Regions from separate parts of the Pseudoalteromonas sp. TAP-3C genome, predicted to be linked through region 2. Evidence: predicted binding sites of a transcription regulator. Region 2 holds the regulator's gene; each other region holds the start of a gene.

Region 1 (3,256 bases), 1.5 Mb from region 2:
AATTAAATTCGTTTAATGTCTCAGAACTAACAGCCATAAATAAGCCTAATAAGGTCAATTTAGTTGCTTTATTAGTGTTTTATACATGCCATTTGATTGTAATAAACAATGTTTATAGTAGTTAGTAACGAGTGGCTTTATAGGCGCTTTATTTTCATAAGCGATTTAATATAAAAAAAGCATCCAAAACTTAAATGCAATTGCTATAATGGCACAAATGGTATGACATTAAATGCCATTATCATTAAACCAAGGTAATTAGGAACGTAATGAAGAAAACATTCACGCTGAATCACGAGAAAATCAAATACCCTCGTATGGTTGATGCTGCAAAGCATGAAGTGAAAAAATATTTGAAAAGAGAACGTAATAAAACTTTACCTGATGATGCTGATTATTGGGCATTTGATTGTAAGTTTGGTAATACAGCACAAGACGCTCAAGTTGTTCGCGTTGCTGAAATTAACAACCATATTAGTGAAATTGAAAAGCAAGGTTTAACGTCTTTTTACTTAGAGATTTTAGCAAGACCTGCGCAGCGTCAAGACTTTGATGAAGGTAATGACGAATAAAACGCCAAGCTGCGTTTAGTGTAGATTTGAAAATGGGCCAAGTGGCCCATTTTTTGTGGTGACGTTTACACGCTATGGCATTTTTTATATTTTTTATTACTGCCGCAGGGGCAGGTATCGTTTCGTTTTACTTTAATATCGGCAACCGGTGTAATTTCACCATCAAGGTAGCGCCACTGTTCATCTTCTTTAATAAATCTTGAATGCTCTGCCAACTCGCAATATAAATCTTGATAAAAATAATGAGCTTTAAATTTTACAAATCCTGTTTCATCGTTATAACCAGAGTCTAATACGGTTAAGTTTACAAAGCGGCAGCTAGTTGCAAAATCTTTAATATCTGACACTGGGTTTTCTAGTTGCTTTTCTTTTGCGTAACTATCATAAATAAAAGTCGCGTTTTCAGTGGCATAAGCACTATAGCGCGCCCGCATAAGTTGTTTAGGTGTTTTTGGGTGTTTAGTTTTTAAATGAAAAGGCTCGCAGCAATCAGCATAAAGTTGCTGGCTGTTACAAAAACATAATAGGGCGCTAGAGGTCATGATAAATGTACTGCGTATTAAAATGTTAGTTTACCAAGCTTATTGCGCAAGTGAAATCTCAGGCTGAGCGCTTTTTTTACTAAAGCAATACAACTTAGTGCGCGTATGACTCAAATTTAATGATAGTTGCGATAACTGTGCATTATTTATTATGTCAGTCCAAGTTATTACGGCTGCAAAATTACCATTGTGCAGTGCTGAGCTTAAAACATACTCCAAATTAACTAAATGTTTTTGCCGAATAACTAACAGTTTGCTGGTATTAATTGAACATGAATCAAGTAACGCTTTGCTAGGTACGTTATCTGGCGCAATTAACAACGTCCATGCATTTAAGCTATTATATTGGTGTAATACTTTTAATAACTCAAAAGTTGCTGAAATTTCATCTTCAATTTGCACAACGTTAACACAATCTGATTGGCCATCTTGTTGGTAGCTTTTAACTGTTCTTACGGTAACTGGCTGTAACATTATCATCTCACTCACTGGGTTTATATACAGTACACGTATACAGTAGTTTATACAGTTGTTTGGTGCAAGTGTTTTTTGCTATTTTTTTGTACAGCTGTTTCGTTTAAACCGTTAAAATTACTATCGACTAATTAATAATTCATATATAACAAAGAGTTGAATTTTAAGTGTGCATGTTCTCACCTTAAGATGGCCTGAGAATACAGTGGCTGTAGTAAATTAAGCGTTGTTTTTAACGTGTTAACGCTTAATTTAAGTAACTGATAATAGAGTTGAAGGGCTGTAAAAATTACTTATCGCTGCTTGAGGGGATCAAGTGGGAAAATTGTAACTGATGAATTTGTTCATACAGACTTGCAGCGTAACATTGCGCATCTTTAAAGCGTTTGGTGCTAATGTGTTTGCGTATATCGTTTATTGCCTCTATCGCGGGTTCATAGCCTTGACTACTTGCTAAGCTAAGCCATGCTGCACCATGGAACACACTTTGTGGTACGCCTTGCCCTTTTATAAAAAATAACCCTAAATAAAACTGAGCACGGTAGTTCCCTGCCATTGCTGCCAAACGCATCCACTTTGCCGCTAAAGCGTTTTGTTCATTCTTAAGGTAATAAAGGGCTTTATTTAATGTGTCTTGATCTGTACTTTTAGAACTCGCAGGCAGATTTGTATCGCTTGGCTGCGTTACAAAAGAAAGAATATTGTCTAGTTGTTGCTCTAGGTCTTGGCCGCTAGGTGTTGTTTTGATCATATTAATTCATTTGTTATTTTAAACACTTAGCTAGTTTAGTATAAAGCAAGGCAAAATGTCCTGTAAAAAGTGATTTTTATGCTAAAATCTCGCCACTTTTTATAACCACAAGTATATTATGCTCGACGCTTTATTTAAAATCCGTGCAAATAATTCTTCGGTTCGCCGTGAATGTATTGCCGGTATGACTACATTTATCACCATGGTTTACATCGTTTTCGTCAATCCTGCTATGCTTGCTGAGGCAGGTATGGATCAAGGAGCTGCCTTTGTTGCTACTTGTATTGCTGCGGCAATAGGGTGTTTTATTATGGGCTTGTGGGCTAACTATCCGCTCGCATTAGCACCTGGTATGGGCTTAAATGCTTTTTTTACCTATGGCGTTGTATTAGGTATGGGTTATAGCTGGCAAGCTGCACTGGGTGCGGTGTTTATGTCAGGGTGTCTATTTTTAATATTAAGCTTGTTTAAGGTACGCGAGTGGATCATAAATGCTATCCCTTTAGTGCTTAAACAAGCAATAGCAACAGGTATTGGTGCGTTTTTGGCACTGATAGCACTTAAAAGTGCGGGTATTATCGTATCAAGCCCTGCAACACTGGTGCAGCTGGGTGATATTACTTCCCCTGGTCCATTATTAGCTATTTTTAGCTTTTTTGTCATCGCTGCATTGCTTTATCGTGATTTTAAAAGTGGCGTACTGATTAGTATTTTACTAGTCACCGCGATTGCAGTGTCTATGGGGTTAGTGGAGTATCATGGTGTTATTGCAATGCCACCTTCTATCATGCCTACCTTTATGCAACTTGATTTTAGTGCTGCTTTTGAACTGTCTATGTTGAGTGTTATTTTTGCATTTTTATTCGTTGATTTGTTTGATACCTCGGGCACGCTTGTAGCGGTTACTCAAAAGGCTG
Region 2 (3,256 bases):
TAGTCGTAAATAACCAGCGTTTAAAACCTGTAGCAGGTTGATGAGCATGGTGAGCCTCATTGGTGTTTGATTGTTCCGCAATGCTACTCATTATTTACCTCCTCATCAGCGTCTATTGCCGCTTGTATCTCACTTGGTTGAATTACTTCACCGGTATCGTTACCCCACGCATTGCGCTTATAAGTAATAACGGCGGCTATTTGCTTTATGGATAATTGCTTGGCAAAAGATTGCATAGCAGTACCTGGTTTACCGTGAAGCAAAATATCAATATGTCCTTTGATATCACCTATGACTATTGGGCTACCTTTAAGCGCCGGAAAAACTCCCGCTAAACCCAAGCCTGTTGGTTGATGGCACGCCGCGCAGCTCGCCATATAAACTTGCTCACCAAGCGCCATCAGCTCCTCTTTTGGTACAGTTTGATCAAGCAATGCAGCATTTTCAGCAGCCGCCTTTTGTTTCGCTTGTTTAGCCTCAGCTAACCACGTTTTGAAGTCTTCTTCTGTTTTTGCTTCTACCACAACGGGCATAAAGCCGTGATCTTTCCCACACAACTCTGCACACTGCCCACGGTAGGTACCGACCTCATTAATATTAGTCCAGGTTTCGTTAATAAAACCGGGATTAGCATCTTTTTTAACGGCAAAATCAGGCACCCACCATGAGTGAATTACATCATCCGAGGTCATTAAAAAACGCACTTTTTGATTAATAGGAAGCACCAGTGGTTTATCTACTTCGAGTAAATAATTAGGGTTTTTATCAGATAAATTAGTTATTTCATCCTGAGTGGTTGCCAGCATTGAATAAAATTCAACATCCTCTCCCATGTATTCATAGTGCCACTTCCACTGTGATCCTGTAATTTTAATGGTCAAATCGGCTTTGCTAGCATCCTCCATCGCAATCAAGGTTTTAGTCGCAGGAATAGCCATAACAATTAATATGACAAAAGGAATCGCAGTCCATAGTATTTCTACTTTGGTGCTTTCATGAAATTGGGCTGGAACCGCCCCTTTAGATTTACGGTGATGAATGAGTGCCCAGAACATAATGGCAAACACAATCACCCCAATCACACAACATATTAAAAAAATAGTCATGTGCAGTTGATATACATTATTACTTATATCAGTTACGCCTTTACGCATATTATATTGGCTATTAGCAAGCACATTTTGCGAAAAAACTAATAATATAAGCCACAAGGAAGAACTAAGCTTACCCATGTGAAGGCTCCTTTAATGCTATTGCTGACGCAAAGCGAAGAGGCATACGGCTTAAACGCCTATTCGTTATTTTTATTTTTTACATGGAGCTGGATTTTTAAATGTGTGTTCTCAAAACTAATTTGCTGTGAGTTTTTTTTAGTCCAGCCATTTAATAAGTAGTTAAAAAATAAACAATAAGCAAGTTTGGTATAAAAAATAAACAGTGTTTGTTTTAAAAAGCGTAGCAAAAAAAAAGAGTAACTAATGAGGTAATTAATCTGAGAGTAAGGTTTAGTAAGGGGTTTGTTGAAATAACAGCAGAAAAAATATAAAAATATCATGATTAAAATAAATCCAGCGCCTAATTAACATTAAACGCTAAATTATGCTTTAGTATTACATCCAGTCAGCGTTACGAATAACGCCTACCGCTAAGCCTTCAATATTGAATGACTCATTTTTTAAATCGACTTCAATAGCCTTAAATTCGTCATTTTCAGCGTGTAAAAATACTTTTCTACCCGCTTTTTCTAGGCGTTTAACCGTTACATCGTCACCTACTCGAGCAACAATAACTTGACCATTTTCAGCAACTTGAGTTCGATGAACAGCCAATAAGTCACCATCCATAATGCCAATGTCTTTCATACTCATACCGTTAACGCGCAGTAAAAAATCAGCCGCGGGTTTAAACATTAAAGGATCAATTTTACAGTGGCTTTCTACATGCTGTTGCGCCAATATTGGCTCACCTGCAGCAACCCGACCAATTAAAGGTAAGCCCAGTTGCTCGGGTTCTCCTTCTTCAACAAGTTGAATACCGCGACTTGCGCCCGGCTTCATTTTAATCACACCTTTTTTAGCCAATGCTTTTAGATGCTCTTCTGCAGCGTTCGCACTTTTAAAACCCAGTGTTTGTGCAATTTCGGCACGTGTAGGAGGCATACCAGTGTCTTTAATAAACACTTTGATAAGTTCGAGTATTTGCGCTTGGCGTTTCGTTAATGGTCGCATACAACTGGTTTTCCATACAGTACAATTAACTGTGAGTATATACAGTTATTTAAAAATCGCAAATATAAATTAATACCTTAAAAAGACAAAATAAGATACTTTAAAAGCTGAGAGATCCCCACGAATTTAGCCTAAATTATCAATTTGTATAGTCAGAAGTGACAACTGGCTATACACATAAATAATGAACTGCCCATCAGGCTCATACCTAGGATCATCAACCACTTCTTTGCCAAGATAAATATAGGACAATACTCGTCGTTTTTTCTCTGTATTCGCTTGTAATGCCGCATCCCCTTGTTGTGCCGACACGGTGTACCCTATGCACCATAAGACAAACAACATTAACGCCGCTATGAGCAATAAATTATCAAACCTTTCTGCGCTTCTTGAATTTGCAAAGGCTAAACTAATGCCAAGTTTTGCATTCTTAGTGTCTCTGAAACTTTCTTCTATTTGCATACGTTGTTTATATAAAGTCACAATCCGTTGAGGCTTATCTGTAAATTGTGTAGGTAAATTAAACACAAGTAGCCAAGGCTCTTTGGCCTTTTGTTGTTGGTATTTAACCGTTGTACATTGAGATTGCCCACCCCGTTTTTTGATTTTTTTACGTCCCTTGTTTTTCCCTCTAAACAAAACACCTTGGCACGCGAAACGAACTGTTTTTCCGTAGTAAATCTGTGTCAGAAGGTGTGGTTTATCTGTTGCTTGCTCAAACCATGATTTACAATTTCGCCATGTCTCAAGGTCGCTAGATAAGGTCACATTGCCTCTGACGCGCCCAAGCCAATACCAGCCTTTATCTTCTATGGCTTTAAACCATGGCGTTCTAAAAATAGCATCAGATAAAATAATAGGCTGACAATCTGCAGGTAAACACTGTGCCAAGCTATCGAGTAAGTGTTGATGAGCCGCTTCGGTATTTAATTCGCTTTCAGGATACACTTTTTCATAGAGCGTTAACGCTCTTCCCCCCATTGGTATGCTTGCCCTGAGCACTTGAAATATTTCGCCGCCATTAATAG
Region 3 (3,256 bases), 340 kb from region 2:
ACACGCTCAAATGCCGCATCGTCTTGACGATTCCCCACTAAGCGTAAATATGAGAGGGCATCTTTAATTTCTTGGCGTTCGAAAAATCGCATACCGCCATAAATTCGGTATTTAAGTCCTTCTTGCAGCATGGCTTCTTCAAGTACCCGCGATTGCGCATTACTGCGATACAAAATAGCGGCATCTTGTAGCGCATTTCCGGCATTAAGCCAGCTGCGTAATTTGCTGCTCACAAAGCGCGCTTCATCTAATTCGTTAAAGGCGGCATAAATAGAAATTGGTTCGCCGTCATTACCGTCAGTCCATAAGTTCTTTCCCATGCGCTCGGAATTATTTTGAATTAACGCATTTGAGGCTTTAAGAATAGTGGCAGTAGAGCGATAGTTTTGCTCAAGGCGAATGGTTTGTGCATCAAAGTCGGTTAAAAAGCGTTTAATGTTTTCTATTTTTGCACCGCGCCAGCCATAAATACTTTGATCATCATCACCTACAATCATGATACTGCTGGTATCGCCAGCGAGTAGTTTTAGCCATGCATATTGAATGGTATTGGTATCTTGAAACTCGTCTACTAGCATATGGGCAAAACGTTGCTGGTAATGGCGCAGCAGCGTTGAGTTATTTTTAAGAACTTCATAGCTACGTAGTAATATTTCAGCGAAATCAACTAGGCCCGCTCTATCGCAGGCTTCTTGATAGGCCGCATAAACGCGAAGCATCATTTGCTCATTTATATCGTAAGCCTGAATATCTTTAGGGCGCAACGCTTCATCTTTTTTAGCGCTTATGTACCAACCAAACTGTTTTGCTGGCCATTTTTTATCATCGATATTCATCGATTTTAATAAACGCTTGATCATACGAAGCTGATCGTCAGAGTCTAAAATTTGAAAGGCTTCAGGTAAATTTGCTTCACGGTGATGCGCACGTAAAATTCGGTGCGATAAACCGTGAAAAGTACCAATCCACATGCCGCCGACAGGGGCTTTTAATGTTTCTTCAACCCGCGAGCGCATTTCTTTAGCGGCTTTATTAGTAAACGTTACCGCAAAAATACTGTAGGCAGAGGCTTGCTCCACTTGCATTAACCAGGCAATACGATGAACCAATACTCGAGTTTTACCTGAACCTGCTCCTGCTAATACCAGCATGTTTTGTAATGGCGCTGCAACGGCATCGCGTTGTTTATCATTTAAGCCATCGAGTAATTCTGAAACGTCCATCGTTACGCCTTTTTAATCAATAATGCCAGCAGTATAACAGGTGTTTTTGTTAGGCTAAATAAAATACTGTTTTTATAAACAGCTATTTATAAAATAGGCAACTAAGTTACTGTATTGCTGTTAATGTATAGTGGAAAATATCTATTCAGAATTGTTAATTTGACCTATTTTTAGCAAAAAATACCAAAGCGATTAATTCGTAATAATTTAACTATATGATTTGTAAGCCTTAATAAATTGGCATAAAGTGTGTAAGTATAAATAATAAGTACAGATACAAAATTAATTAAATGACAGAGGTGAGTATGTCTCAACAAGGTTCTGGCGGTAATGTAATTGCTGCTTTATGTAATATTTTTTTCCCAGGTTTAGGGCAGTTAGTGCAGGGGCGGATTTTAGCAGCGCTGGTGTTTGCCATTCTGGTTTTTGGCGGTTATGCATTATGGTTTTTAGTTGTTCCAGCCGTTATTGGAGCCGTATTTCACTTATGGGCAATTATTGATGCTGCACGTTACCGTTCTGGCGGTTAGCTAAATTGATAATACTTAAATAGCGCTTTGTGGCGCTATTTTTGTATCTGGTTTACGTTATTCATAACTGACTAGGTTATAATCTGCTGAATTAGCAATACTGGAATAACGTTATGGAATACCAATTCATTCGCGATCCTATTAGTGGGTTAAGAATTAAAATAAGTAGCGAGCATACAATTATTGGCCGCTGGTTAAATGAAGAAATAGGCAAAGACAAAGTCGCGATGGTACAGGCACTTATTAGCTCGGTGAGTTCAAGCTTTGAGCCGGTAACGCTTAAAGGCCAAGAAATTGATCTGATCCTTTCTAAGGTTGAAGCGATATTTGAAGCGCATGCATTGCACCAAGATAACGAGGACTTAATAGCCTACCAAGATGACGAGCTCATGCTTGAAGAAAACGATTTAAGCAGTGGTTGTGGTTTTGAAGACTTTGTTGACCTGATCAACTCATGGCATGAGTTTTCAACTGGTCGTTAAGTTATATTATCTGTATTATTACCCTCAATTATAAATCCAACAGTGGAACCAATATGTCTGCCAATTTAAACAAACTAGTAGTGATGCTAGAAATGCAAAATGCCATGAATACCAAAGTACATGAGCGGTGGTTTAGTCAGGGCTTTGAATGGTACAGAGCTATTTGGGTTGAATGTGCAGAAATGTTGGATCATTACGGTTGGAAATGGTGGAAAAAACAAACCCCAGATACTGAACAGGTGATTTTAGAGTTGGTTGATATTTTTCATTTCGGTTTATCATTACGCATTGATGGTAAAACGAGTTATGAGCACATTGCTATCCAGCTACAAACAGAGCTAAATGCACCACAACAAGGTGATGACTTTAAACAAACCCTTGAGCTATTGGCAGCGAGTGCTGTTGCCAATAAAGCCTTTAATGCGGCAGCGTTTGCTGGTTGTATGGCGCAAATAGGTATGGATATAGACGATTTATACCGTGGCTATGTGGGTAAAAATACGCTGAACTTTTTCCGCCAAGATCATGGTTATAAAGACGGCAGTTATATTAAAGTATGGCATGGCCAAGAAGATAACGAACATTTAGTAGAAGTAGTTAAAAACCTTGATACTGAACATGCAGATTTTGCAAAACAAGTTTATCAAGGCTTAGTAACACGTTACCCTCAGGGCGAATAAATTAAATAATATTACGGTAATCGGTGATGCTTAAGTAATCGGTTATCTCGTTATGTGGTTGCTGGCTATTAGGGTTAGCAACCGCAAGTAAATGCTCAATGCCGTATTCTCGTGCGGCATGTAATACCGGTAAGCTGTCGTCCACAAATAAAGTGCGGCGTTTATCAAACCCCAAATCTTTTTGCACTTTATGCCACAAGCTTTGTTGCTCTTTACTTACTCCATATTCATGAGTCGATACCACCCCATCTAAATAGTTATCAATGGCGGTATGTTCAAATTTAAGCATCACGCATTCTGGATGAGCATTGGTAAGTAAAATGAGCTCTTTACCTGCTTTT

Evidence for each region. The regulator LexA, encoded in region 2, represses DNA repair genes until DNA is damaged. The targets are predictions, from matches to a motif close to TACTGTATNNNNATACAGTA.
Region 1: AC6H44_RS05720 (SulA-like leucine-rich domain-containing protein) is a predicted target of LexA. The motif match lies at 1,614-1,633, and genes of this name have one in related genera.
Region 3: uvrD (DNA helicase II) is a predicted target of LexA. The motif match lies at 1,288-1,307, and genes of this name have one in related genera.

Annotation. Positions count from the first base shown of each region.
Region 1 is NZ_CM187618.1:1,197,055-1,200,310, forward strand. Features, by position in the region: gene AC6H44_RS05705 (VC2046/SO_2500 family protein) at 1-2, shown strand, start outside; gene AC6H44_RS05710 (DUF6172 family protein) at 270-572, shown strand; gene AC6H44_RS05715 (YchJ family protein) at 638-1,114, opposite strand; gene AC6H44_RS05720 (SulA-like leucine-rich domain-containing protein) at 1,154-1,588, opposite strand; gene AC6H44_RS05725 (tetratricopeptide repeat protein) at 1,878-2,339, opposite strand; gene AC6H44_RS05730 (NCS2 family permease) at 2,458-3,256, shown strand, end outside.
Region 2 is NZ_CM187618.1:3,086,394-3,089,649, forward strand. Features, by position in the region: gene ctaD (cytochrome c oxidase subunit I) at 1-91, opposite strand, end outside; gene coxB (cytochrome c oxidase subunit II) at 84-1,232, opposite strand; gene lexA (transcriptional repressor LexA) at 1,611-2,228, opposite strand; gene AC6H44_RS14495 (IS4 family transposase) at 2,355-3,256, opposite strand, start outside.
Region 3 is NZ_CM187618.1:10,842-14,097, forward strand. Features, by position in the region: gene uvrD (DNA helicase II) at 1-1,223, opposite strand, end outside; gene AC6H44_RS00045 (hypothetical protein) at 1,529-1,753, shown strand; gene AC6H44_RS00050 (YacL family protein) at 1,867-2,235, shown strand; gene AC6H44_RS00055 (dUTP diphosphatase) at 2,289-2,915, shown strand; gene yrfG (GMP/IMP nucleotidase) at 2,917-3,256, opposite strand, start outside.